3 regions of the Arthrobacter sp. NPDC058192 genome follow, and region 1 is predicted to be linked to each of the others. Evidence: predicted binding sites of a transcription regulator. Region 1 holds the regulator's gene; each other region holds the start of a gene.

The links. Region 1 encodes HrcA, which represses chaperone genes, less so after heat shock. Its sites were predicted from a motif close to TTNGCACTCGNNNNNNNCGAGTGCNAA; they were not measured.
Region 2: the regulator HrcA is predicted to act here: its motif matches at 1,715-1,741, upstream of groL (chaperonin GroEL).
Region 3: the regulator HrcA is predicted to act here: its motif matches at 1,904-1,930, upstream of groES (co-chaperone GroES).

What each region holds. Positions count from the first base shown of each region.
Region 1 is NZ_JBHVVJ010000030.1:11,824-15,097, reverse strand. It holds gene dnaJ (molecular chaperone DnaJ) at 1-727, opposite strand, end outside; gene hrcA (heat-inducible transcriptional repressor HrcA) at 791-1,804, opposite strand; gene ACFVVK_RS20215 (DUF3097 domain-containing protein) at 2,037-2,888, shown strand; gene ACFVVK_RS20210 (DUF4870 domain-containing protein) at 3,064-3,274, shown strand, end outside.
Region 2 is NZ_JBHVVJ010000009.1:122,410-125,683, reverse strand. It holds gene ACFVVK_RS11010 (cold-shock protein) at 70-273, shown strand; gene ACFVVK_RS11005 (ABC transporter substrate-binding protein) at 333-1,628, shown strand; gene groL (chaperonin GroEL) at 1,924-3,274, shown strand, end outside.
Region 3 is NZ_JBHVVJ010000016.1:5,450-8,723, forward strand. It holds gene groL (chaperonin GroEL) at 1-1,366, opposite strand, end outside; gene groES (co-chaperone GroES) at 1,448-1,744, opposite strand; gene ACFVVK_RS15785 (hypothetical protein) at 2,472-2,903, opposite strand; gene ACFVVK_RS15790 (SAM-dependent methyltransferase) at 2,970-3,274, shown strand, end outside.

The DNA of each region.
Region 1 (3,274 bases):
CGCCCGCGGGTCCTGCTTCGCCCTGGCCGGACAGCTGGATGCGGGTGCCGGTGGCGACGCCGGCGGGGACCTTGACGGTCAGGGACCGGCGGCTGCGGATCCGGCCCTGGCCGCTGCATTCGTTGCAGGGATCCTTGATGACGGTGCCGAAACCTTCGCAGGACCCGCAGGGGGCGGAGGTCATGACCTGGCCCAGGATGGACCGCACGGCCCGCTGGACCTGGCCGCTGCCGCCGCAGATGTCGCAGCGGACGGGGTGGCTGCCCTCGCGGCAGCAGGAACCCTCACACGTGGGGCAGACGACGGCGGTGTCCACCTCGAGCTTCTTGTTGACCCCGAACACGGCGTCGCGCAGGTCGATCCGCACGCTGATGAGCGCGTCCTGGCCGCGGCGGATCCGGGACGCCGGACCGCCCGGGCCGCCGCCGGCGCCGCCGCCGAAGAAGGTCTCGAAGATGTCCTGGAAGGCGAAGCCCTGGCCAGCGTAGCTGCCGCCGCCGAAGCCGTTGTCGGTGCCGTTCTCGTTGCCCGTGGTGTCATAGACCCGGCGCTTCTGCGGATCGGAGAGGACCTCGTAGGCGTGGGTGACGGCCTTGAAGCGGTCCGCGGCGTCCTCCCCCGGGTTCACGTCCGGGTGCAGGGTGCGGGCCAGTTTCCGGTAGGCCTTCTTGATCTCCTCCCCGGATGCGTCGCGGGAGACTCCAAGAACGTCGTAGTGGGTGCTCAAAGTGTGTATCTCTTCCTTTTCGTATTGCCTGTGGGCAAGAAGTCGCGTCTTGTCCCGGGTCCGTCAGGGGCCCAGGATCCTCGAAAGATAGCGGGCCACCGCGCGCACGGCGGCCATAGTGGTCGGATAGTCCATCCGGGTGGGGCCCAGTACGCCGACCTTAGCCGTGGCGTCAGGCCCGTAGGCCGTGGCCACCACCGACGCCTCGGCAAGACCGTCGTAGGGGTTTTCGCGGCCGATGCTGACCGTGACGCCGCGCGGGTCGGCCGCCATCTCGCTCAGGAGACGGAGCATGACGACCTGTTCCTCGAGCGCCTCCAGCACGGGCCCGATGCTGAGCGGGAAGTCCAGATTGGAGCGGGCCAGGTTGGCGGTGCCGGCCATGACCATGCGCTCTTCGCGGCTGCTCGTGGCCAGGGCCTCCAGGCCCCTGGCAAGGGCCTGGGCTGCTCCGCGGTGCGCCGGCGAGCCGCCTGCCACGACGGCGGGCAGCAGTTGCGGCATCAGGCTCAGCGGGGTTCCGGACAGGCCGGCCAGGAACCGGGTGCGCAGTTCCGCCACCGCGTCGTCGGGAACGTCCTGCCCGACGTCGATCACGCGCTGCTCCACCTTGCCGGTATCCGCAATCAGGACCGCCAGCACCTTCCGGGGCGCCAGGAGCACGAATTCTATGTGCCGCACCTTGGCGCGGCTCAGCAGCGGATACTGCACGACGGCGACCTGGTTGGTCAGCTGGGCGAGGAGCCGCACGGTCCGGTCGAGGACGTCGTCGAGGTCCTCGGATCCTTCCAGCAGCGCCTGAATGGCCCGGCGCTCGGCCGGGGACAACGGCTTGACGGCGGAGATCTGGTCGACGAAGAGCCGGTAGCCCTTGTCAGTGGGGATCCGGCCGGCACTCGTGTGCGGTGCCGTGATGAGCCCCTCGTCCTCCAGCGCAGCCATGTCGTTGCGGATCGTGGCACTGGAGACGCCAAGATGGTGCCGTTCCACGAGCGCTTTGGAACCGACGGGCTCGCGGGAATGGACGTAGTCCTCCACGATGGCGCGCAGCACTTCGAGTTTGCGCGGTTCGCTCACGCTCCACCTCCAATCGACTCTCCCGCAGCCGGTGCCGCGCCGTCCGGTTCGCGTCCCCCAGCGGTGCCAGGGCGGTCCGCGGCCGGACAGGGGTTAGCACTCGACATGCCTAAGTGCTAACCAGTCTAATATGAGTCGCCGCGTTGTTAGCATTGGATTCGCTCCAGGCGTGGCCCGCGGGAGTGTTTCACTGACCGCCGTACGTTCCGACTGCAAAAGTAAGCGTGTAGAGATGTCGTATCAAAACTGGGGACCGCAGGACCTGTCCGCCCCCGCCAAGACGCAGTTGCCCGAAGTGCCGGTGGAACGCGGGATGGTCCTCGAGGAGGTCCAGTCCGGCTGGGTGGGCGCCGTGACCCGCGTGGAAAAGTCGGGCGGCATGCACGTGGTGGCGCTGGAGGACCGGCGGGGCAAGTCGCGGTCCTTCCGCCTCGGTTTCGGCTTCCTCTTGGAGGGACAGCCGATCCGGCTGATGCCACCGGCCCCGAGGCAGGCAGCGGCCGCCGCTGGTGCCGGCCGCACGGCGTCGGGCTCGGTGCGGTTGGCCGGGCAGCGCGCCCAGGTGGCCAAGGCCAGCCGGATCTGGGTGGAAGGCAAGCACGACGCCGAGCTTGTGGAGAAGGTCTGGGGTGACGACCTCCGGGTGGAGGGCATCGTGGTCGAACCCCTGCACGGCATTGACGACCTCGCAGGCGCCGTGGCCGAGTTCCGGCCGGGCCCTGGGCGCCGCCTTGGCGTGCTCGTTGACCACCTCGTGCCGAATTCCAAGGAATCGCGGATCGCCGAGGCCGTGATGGCCTCGCCTGGTGCTGCCGGCAACGTCCTGATCGTGGGCCACCCCTACGTGGACGTGTGGCAGGCCATCCGCCCGGCCGTCCTGGGAATTGAGCGCTGGCCGGTGGTCCCCCGCGGCGTCGACTGGAAGACCGGCATCCTGACGGCCTTCGGGTGGCCTCACACCACGAAGGAGGACATTGGCCTCGGCTGGCAAAAACTCCTGGGCGCTGTCCGCAGCTACGCCGATCTGGAGGCGTCCCTGCTCGGCCGGGTCGAGGAAGTCATTGACTTCCTCACTGTGCCCTAGTCCATGCTTCCCCCTGGTCGACACCGTGCCCAAGTCCCTTGCGGGGACGCCGCGGATGTCCACAGACGCGCCCAAGCAAGTATTCTTGATACGGCGGCCGCGCTTCCGGCGCGGACCCGCTAGTGAAGGCACAACCCCAGCAGCACCGCATCCCCGCAATCTGAAGGGCAACACCGTGGCAGATAACGCACGCGAACACACGGACAACCAGGCAGGCAACGCCCGGCCTCCGTACCATGGCGTTCCCGCGAATGCGCTGCCACTGACGGCCAGCGAGGACCGCCAGTGGGCCACGCTCGCGCACTTCGGCGGCATCCTGGGCTGCGTGCCCTCGCTGCTGATCTACCTGATCTTCAAGGACCGCGGCCCCTTCACGGCGCAGGAGT
Region 2 (3,274 bases), on a different contig from region 1:
TTTCTCTTCGCAGTCCGCGGCCCGCAGCGACGCGGGCCGCACGCAACGCTAGCTGAAAGTGTGGACACCATGGCACTGGGAACCGTCAAATGGTTCAACGCCGAAAAAGGCTATGGCTTCATCACCGTGGACGGTTCGGAAAACGACGTCTTCGTGCACTGGTCTGCGATCGTCGGGGAAGGCTACCGCGCCCTGGACGAGGGCCAGAGAGTGGAGCTGGAAGTCGGTGAGGGCGAAAAAGGCCCGCAGGCTGAAAGCGTCCGGCCCGCCTAGTGGCACTGCCTGCCAACACACAACTGCCTGCCAGCACAAATGCCCCAGGGAAAACTGACCTGCGCCGTACCAGGGCCCTTCCGCCGGGCCGTGCCCTCGCCGCAGCAACAGCCGCCGCCCTCGCCCTGACGGGCTGCCTGGGACCGGGGGGCAGCGCCCGCGTATCCAGTGCTGAGGCTAGCGGCGACGGCACACTGCGCATCGGCCTGATCTTGGACAACACGGGGCCGCAGAACTTCCTCAACGCTCCCCAGCTCGCCGCGGCCAAGCTTGCCGTTCAGGACATCAACGCAGCGGGCGGCCACAAGGGTAAACCCGTTGAGCTGCTGCCGGAAACCATCAGCACGGACACCGCCGCCCAGGCCCGGGACCTCGCGGCCGCTAAGGCCGATGCCGTGATCGGCCCCACCGATTCCAGCCGCGCCCCCGCCGCCATCGACGTCTTGGCCAACGCCAAGGTCGCGGTCATCTCGCCGGCCAACACTGCCGCCGCGCTCAGCAACTACAAGAGCAACGGCTACTATTTCCGCACCGCTGCGTCCGACATCGCCCAGGCGTCAGTCCTTGCCAAGCTGGCCAAGGACGCCGGCGCCAAGACCGTGGCGGTGCTGCATGAGGAAGGCGGTTACGGCAAGGAGCTCGGGGCCGCTGTCGCCGACGCGGCCAAACAGTCCGGACTGGACGCCGTGGCCGATGCGAAGTTCACGCCGGGGCAGGAGCAACAGGCTGTCGAGGCCGTGAAGGCCGCGAATCCGGACGCCGTCGTCCTGGTGGCCCGCGAAGGTGCGCAGGGTGCCATCGCCGAACTAAACAACGCCGGCCTTGCCGGCAAGAAACTCATCCTCAGCGACGGAGCAGTGAGCCGGTACGGCTCCGGGTTGGGCACGCAGGCGCTGGACGGCACCCGGGCGATCCTGCCCGGTGTGTTCCCCTCCGCCGCATTCCAGGCGGACCTCGTTGGCGTCGATCCCGGACTGAAGGACATGGTGTTCGCCGCCGAGACGTACGACGCCGTCATCCTCGCCGCGCTCGCAGCCGCCGCGGCGGAAGACGACGCCGGCACTTCCATCGCGGCGAACCTGGTCGCCGTCTCGGGCGGAGCCGCCGCCGCGGGTGGCCCCGGCGGGCAGGCCGCCAGCCAGGCCGCGACGAAGGTGTGCACGAGCTACAAGGACTGCGTCGAGGCGCTCCGGGCCGGTCAGCGTCCGGATTACGACGGCCGGTCTGGGCGGATCAACTTTGATGCCCATGGCGACATCACCGAGGCGAATTACGTGGTCTACAGCTACGGCGCGGACAACCTGGCCACGATGACCGGCACGGAAACCGCCACCAGCAGCACTAGTTCCCGCTGATCGCTCGTAGCGTAGCGGCCCCGTCCGGCTTCCGGTTATGGCCGGACACTGCTTGCACTCTACCCGGGGGAGTGCTAATTATTGACTTAGCACTCCAGCGCACCGACTGCTAACACGCCGCCCGGCCCGCCCGGCCGCGGAGTGAGGCGGCCGGAGCAGGAGTTAAAGAAACACCTTGCTGGGGTGAGATCCCGGACCCAGCGGCATACAGAGGCCGCCGGGTAGGGATCGTCCGTCGCGGGCACCACAGCGAAGGTTCATTCTTAACGACTGTCCCGAAAGGACTACTGCCGTTATGGCCAAGATCATTGCATTTGATGAAGAGGCACGCCGCGGTCTTGAGCGGGGCCTGAACATCCTCGCCGACGCCGTCAAGGTCACCCTCGGCCCGCGGGGACGCAACGTCGTCCTCGAAAAGAAGTGGGGCGCCCCCACGATCACCAACGATGGTGTTTCCATCGCCAAGGAGATCGAGCTGGACGATCCCTACGAGAAGATCGGCGCCGAGCTGGTCAAGGAAGTTGCCAAGAAGACGGATGACGTCGCAGGCGACGGCACCACCACGGCGACCGTGCTGGCACAGGCCCTGGTCAAGGAAGGCCTGCGCAACGTCGCGGCCGGCGCAGACCCGTTGTCCCTCAAGCGCGGCATCGAGAAGGCTGTTGAAGCCGTCACCGCCGAGCTCCTGGCCTCCGCCAAGGAAATCGAGACCAAGGAAGAGATCGCCGCCACCGCGTCCATCTCCGCCGGCGACAACGAGATCGGCGCCCTGATCGCCGAAGCGCTCGACAAGGTCGGCAAGGAAGGCGTCATCACCGTCGAGGAGTCGAACACGTTCGGCCTCGAACTGGAACTGACCGAAGGCATGCGCTTCGACAAGGGCTACATCTCGGCCTACTTCGTCACCGACACCGAGCGCCAGGAAACGGTCCTTGAGGATCCGTACATCCTGATCGTCAACTCCAAGATCTCCAACGTCAAGGAACTGGTTGCTGTCCTGGAAAAGGTCATGCAGTCCAACAAGCCGCTGCTGATCATTGCCGAAGACATCGAGGGCGAGGCTCTGGCCACCCTGATCGTCAACAAGATCCGCGGCACCTTCAAGTCCGTTGCCGTCAAGGCTCCGGGCTTCGGCGACCGCCGCAAGGCGCAGCTGGCCGACATCGCCATCCTCACCGGTGGCCAGGTCATCTCCGAGGAAGTCGGCCTCAAGCTCGAGACCGCCGGACTCGAACTCCTCGGCAAGGCCCGCAAGGTTGTTGTCACCAAGGACGAGACCACCATCGTTGAGGGTGCAGGCGACGCCGACCAGATCGCCGGCCGCGTTTCCCAGATCCGCGCCGAGATCGAGAACTCCGATTCCGACTACGACCGCGAGAAGCTGCAGGAGCGCCTGGCCAAGCTGGCCGGCGGCGTTGCAGTCATCAAGGCCGGTGCCGCCACCGAGGTCGAGCTCAAGGAACGCAAGCACCGCATTGAGGACGCCGTCCGCAACGCCAAGGCTGCTGTTGAAGAGGGCATCGTCGCCGGCGGTGGCGTGGCCCTGATCCAGGCCGGAGCCAAGGCCTTCGCGAACCTGCAGCTCGCCGGTGACGAAGCAACGGGTGCGAACATCGTCCGCGTTGCCATCGACGCCCCGCTGAAGC
Region 3 (3,274 bases), on a different contig from region 1:
GGGCGATCCAGCGCAGCGGCTGGGTCAAGGCCCGGCGCACGATGCCGACGGCGGCAGCCGCGTCACCTTCGAGCGCCTGGACAGCCGCGTCCTCGTCCAGCGCCTTCAGCGCGTGGATGAGGGCCGAGCCGCCGCCGGCGACGATGCCTTCTTCAAGGGCAGCGCGGGTCGAGGACACGGCGTCCTCGATGCGGTGCTTCTTTTCTTTCAGCTCAACCTCGGTGGCAGCGCCAACCTTGATGACGCCGATGCCGCCGGCCAGTTTGGCCAGGCGTTCCTGCAGCTTTTCCTTGTCCCAGTCGGAGTCGGTGCGGGTCAGCTCGGCGCGCAGCTGGGCAACGCGGGCGGCGACGTCCTCGGCCGAACCGGCGCCGTCGACGATCGTGGTGTTGTCCTTGGTGACCGTGATGCGGCGAGCGGTGCCGAGCACCTCAAGTCCCACGGTGTCCAGGCTCAGGCCCAGTTCCGGGGAGACAACCTGCGCGCCAGTGAGGGTCGCGATGTCCTGCAGCATGGCCTTCCGGCGGTCACCGAAGCCCGGCGCCTTGACGGCGACGACGTTCAGCGTACCGCGGATGCGGTTGACGATGAGCGTGGACAGCGCCTCGCCCTCGACGTCTTCGGCAATGATGAACAGCGGCTTGGAGCTCTGCAGCGCCTTTTCCAGCAGCGGCAGGAATTCCTGGACCGAGGAGATCTTGCCCTGGTTGATCAGGATCAGGGCGTCCTCGAGGACAGCTTCCTGGCGTTCTGCGTCGGTGACGAAGTACGGGGACAGGTAGCCCTTGTCGAACTGCATGCCCTCGGTGAGGACCAGTTCGGTCTGGGTGGTGGAGGATTCCTCGATGGTGATCACACCATCCTTGCCGACCTTGCCGAAGGCCTCGGCCAGGAGCTCGCCGACTTCCTCGCTCTGCGCGGAGATGGCAGCCACGTTGGCAACCTGCGTGCCTTCGACGGGGCGTGCGTTCTCCAGCAGGCGGGCGGCGACGGCCTCGACCGAGACCTCGATGCCGCGCTTGATCTCGCCCGGCGCGGCACCGGCCGCCACGTTGCGCAGGCCTTCCTTGACCAGGGCCTGGGCCAGGACGGTGGCGGTGGTGGTGCCGTCACCGGCGACATCGTTGGTCTTGGTGGCGACTTCCTTGGCAAGCTGCGCGCCAAGGTTCTCGTACGGGTCGTCCAGTTCGACTTCACGGGCGATGGTCACGCCGTCGTTGGTGATCGTGGGGGCGCCCCACTTCTTGTCCAGCACGACGTTGCGGCCGCGCGGGCCCAGCGTCACCTTGACGGTGTTGGCGAGCTTGTCGATGCCGGCTTCGAGCGACCGGCGGGCAGCGTCGTTAAACGCAAGCTGCTTTGCCATGGTTTTGTCCTTTCAAGACAGAACCCCGCGCAACTGATCCGTTCATGGCGAAGGGATCGGCTGCGCGGGGGTCCAAGAGAGTTACTTTACGACGATCGCCAGAACGTCGCGGGCGGAGAGCACGAGGTACTCGGTGCCGCCGGTCTTGACTTCGGTTCCACCGTACTTGGAGTAGATAACGACGTCGCCAACTGCAACGTCAACGGGAACGCGGTTGCCGTTGTCATCAAAGCGGCCGGGGCCGATCGCAACAACTTCGCCTTCCTGCGGCTTCTCCTGCGCGGAGTCCGGGATAACCAGGCCGGAAGCCGTGGTCTGCTCGGCTTCGAGCGGGCGGACAACAATACGATCCTCAAGAGGCTTAATAGAGACCGACACTCGGACCTCTCCTTTTCGTCAGCAAATTCGTGGACTATGAAGCGGTGATGCCATGGCGTGCAGACCGTCGTCGCGGTGCCGGCAGCATGCCTGGCGGAAGGTGCTTCATGTGTTAGCACCCTCCTAGGGAGAGTGCTAACGACGACTCTATGTAACCGGTTAGCACTCGGTCAAGGCGAGTGCCAGAAATTCCTTCCCGGTGGACAATGCCGGACCCAAAACCCGCGGGACATGTCCATTTCTGACGGCGGGCGTTGGACATATGGGTGCTCTGCTCAGGCCTGGCGCCCACCACTGGACATGTCCCGTTCAGCGTGTGCGCATGTCCAGGCCTGGCGCCCACCACTGGACATGTCCCGTTCAGCGTGTGCGCATGTCCAGGCCCGGCGCCCACCACTGGACATGTCCCGTCTTCACAGCGGGCGTAGGACATATCCGAACCAGATGTAGCCTTGGCGCGGACCCTGGGGGACATGTCCAGCCCTAACCACAGGCGTAGGACCTGTGAGTGTTATGTCCAGGCCTGGCGCTGGCAACCGGACATGTCCCGTGGCGCGTGCGAACATGTCCAACCTTCGGGCCCACCCCTGCACATGCCCAGGCCTGGCGCCGGCCACCGGACATGTCCCGTGGCGCGTGCGAACATGTCCAACCTTCGCGCCCACCCCTGCACATGTCCGGGTCTGGCGCGGACCAGTGGACATGTCCGGTGGAGCGGAGGGTGCGGCTACTCCCCGGCGAGGTCCTCGAAGTCCACGTCCTCGCCGCCCTCGTCCCGGCGCTTGCCCTCGTCATTCCGGTGCCTGTACAGCAGCCACCCCCCGGCGGCGGCCAGCAGGACGCCGACGATCAGGAAGATGACCCCGCCAAGCCGGGCCGTGGCATAGGTCTCGCGGATGGACCGCGCCTCGTCGGTGGCGTCCTGGACGCTCTTGCCGCCGACGGAATACACGGTGGCGTTGAACGAGTCGAGGAAGAAGATGATGACCAGCAGCGCGATGCTCACGACGGCGATCACGGCCCCTGCGATCAGTGCCGGCCGGGCATAGCGGGCCAGCCCCCGGGGGCTGCGGCGCTCCTGCCCGGCGCCCTCCTGCCCGGCGTCCTCCCGTCCGGCGTCGTTCCCTGACGTGCTGTCGCCTGTACCGCTGTCATCCATGCCGTCAAGCCTAGCCTCAGTGCACCGGTCACAGCCCGCCCCCGGCCCTGAACTACGCTGGATGGCATGACTGACGCACCGCAGGAACACATCGCCCCGATCCTCACCCCCGAGGGCTGGGAGCTGCTGGCGTCGCTGGGCCCTTACCGCGAGGACGACGCCTTCCGCCTCACCGCGGAGCTGCGCAAGGCCGGCCACTCCCCCGAACTGGTTTCGGCGGTACTCACCCAGTCCCGGCTGCGGACCAAGGCCGAAGCCAAGTTCGGCGAGTTCGCCCGGCAGATGATCTTTACCCAGGCCGGCCTGGAGCAGGCCACCCGGCTCACGGTGGCGGCCCGGCACGCGCAGCGGTTCGTGGAGGCGGGGGTCGG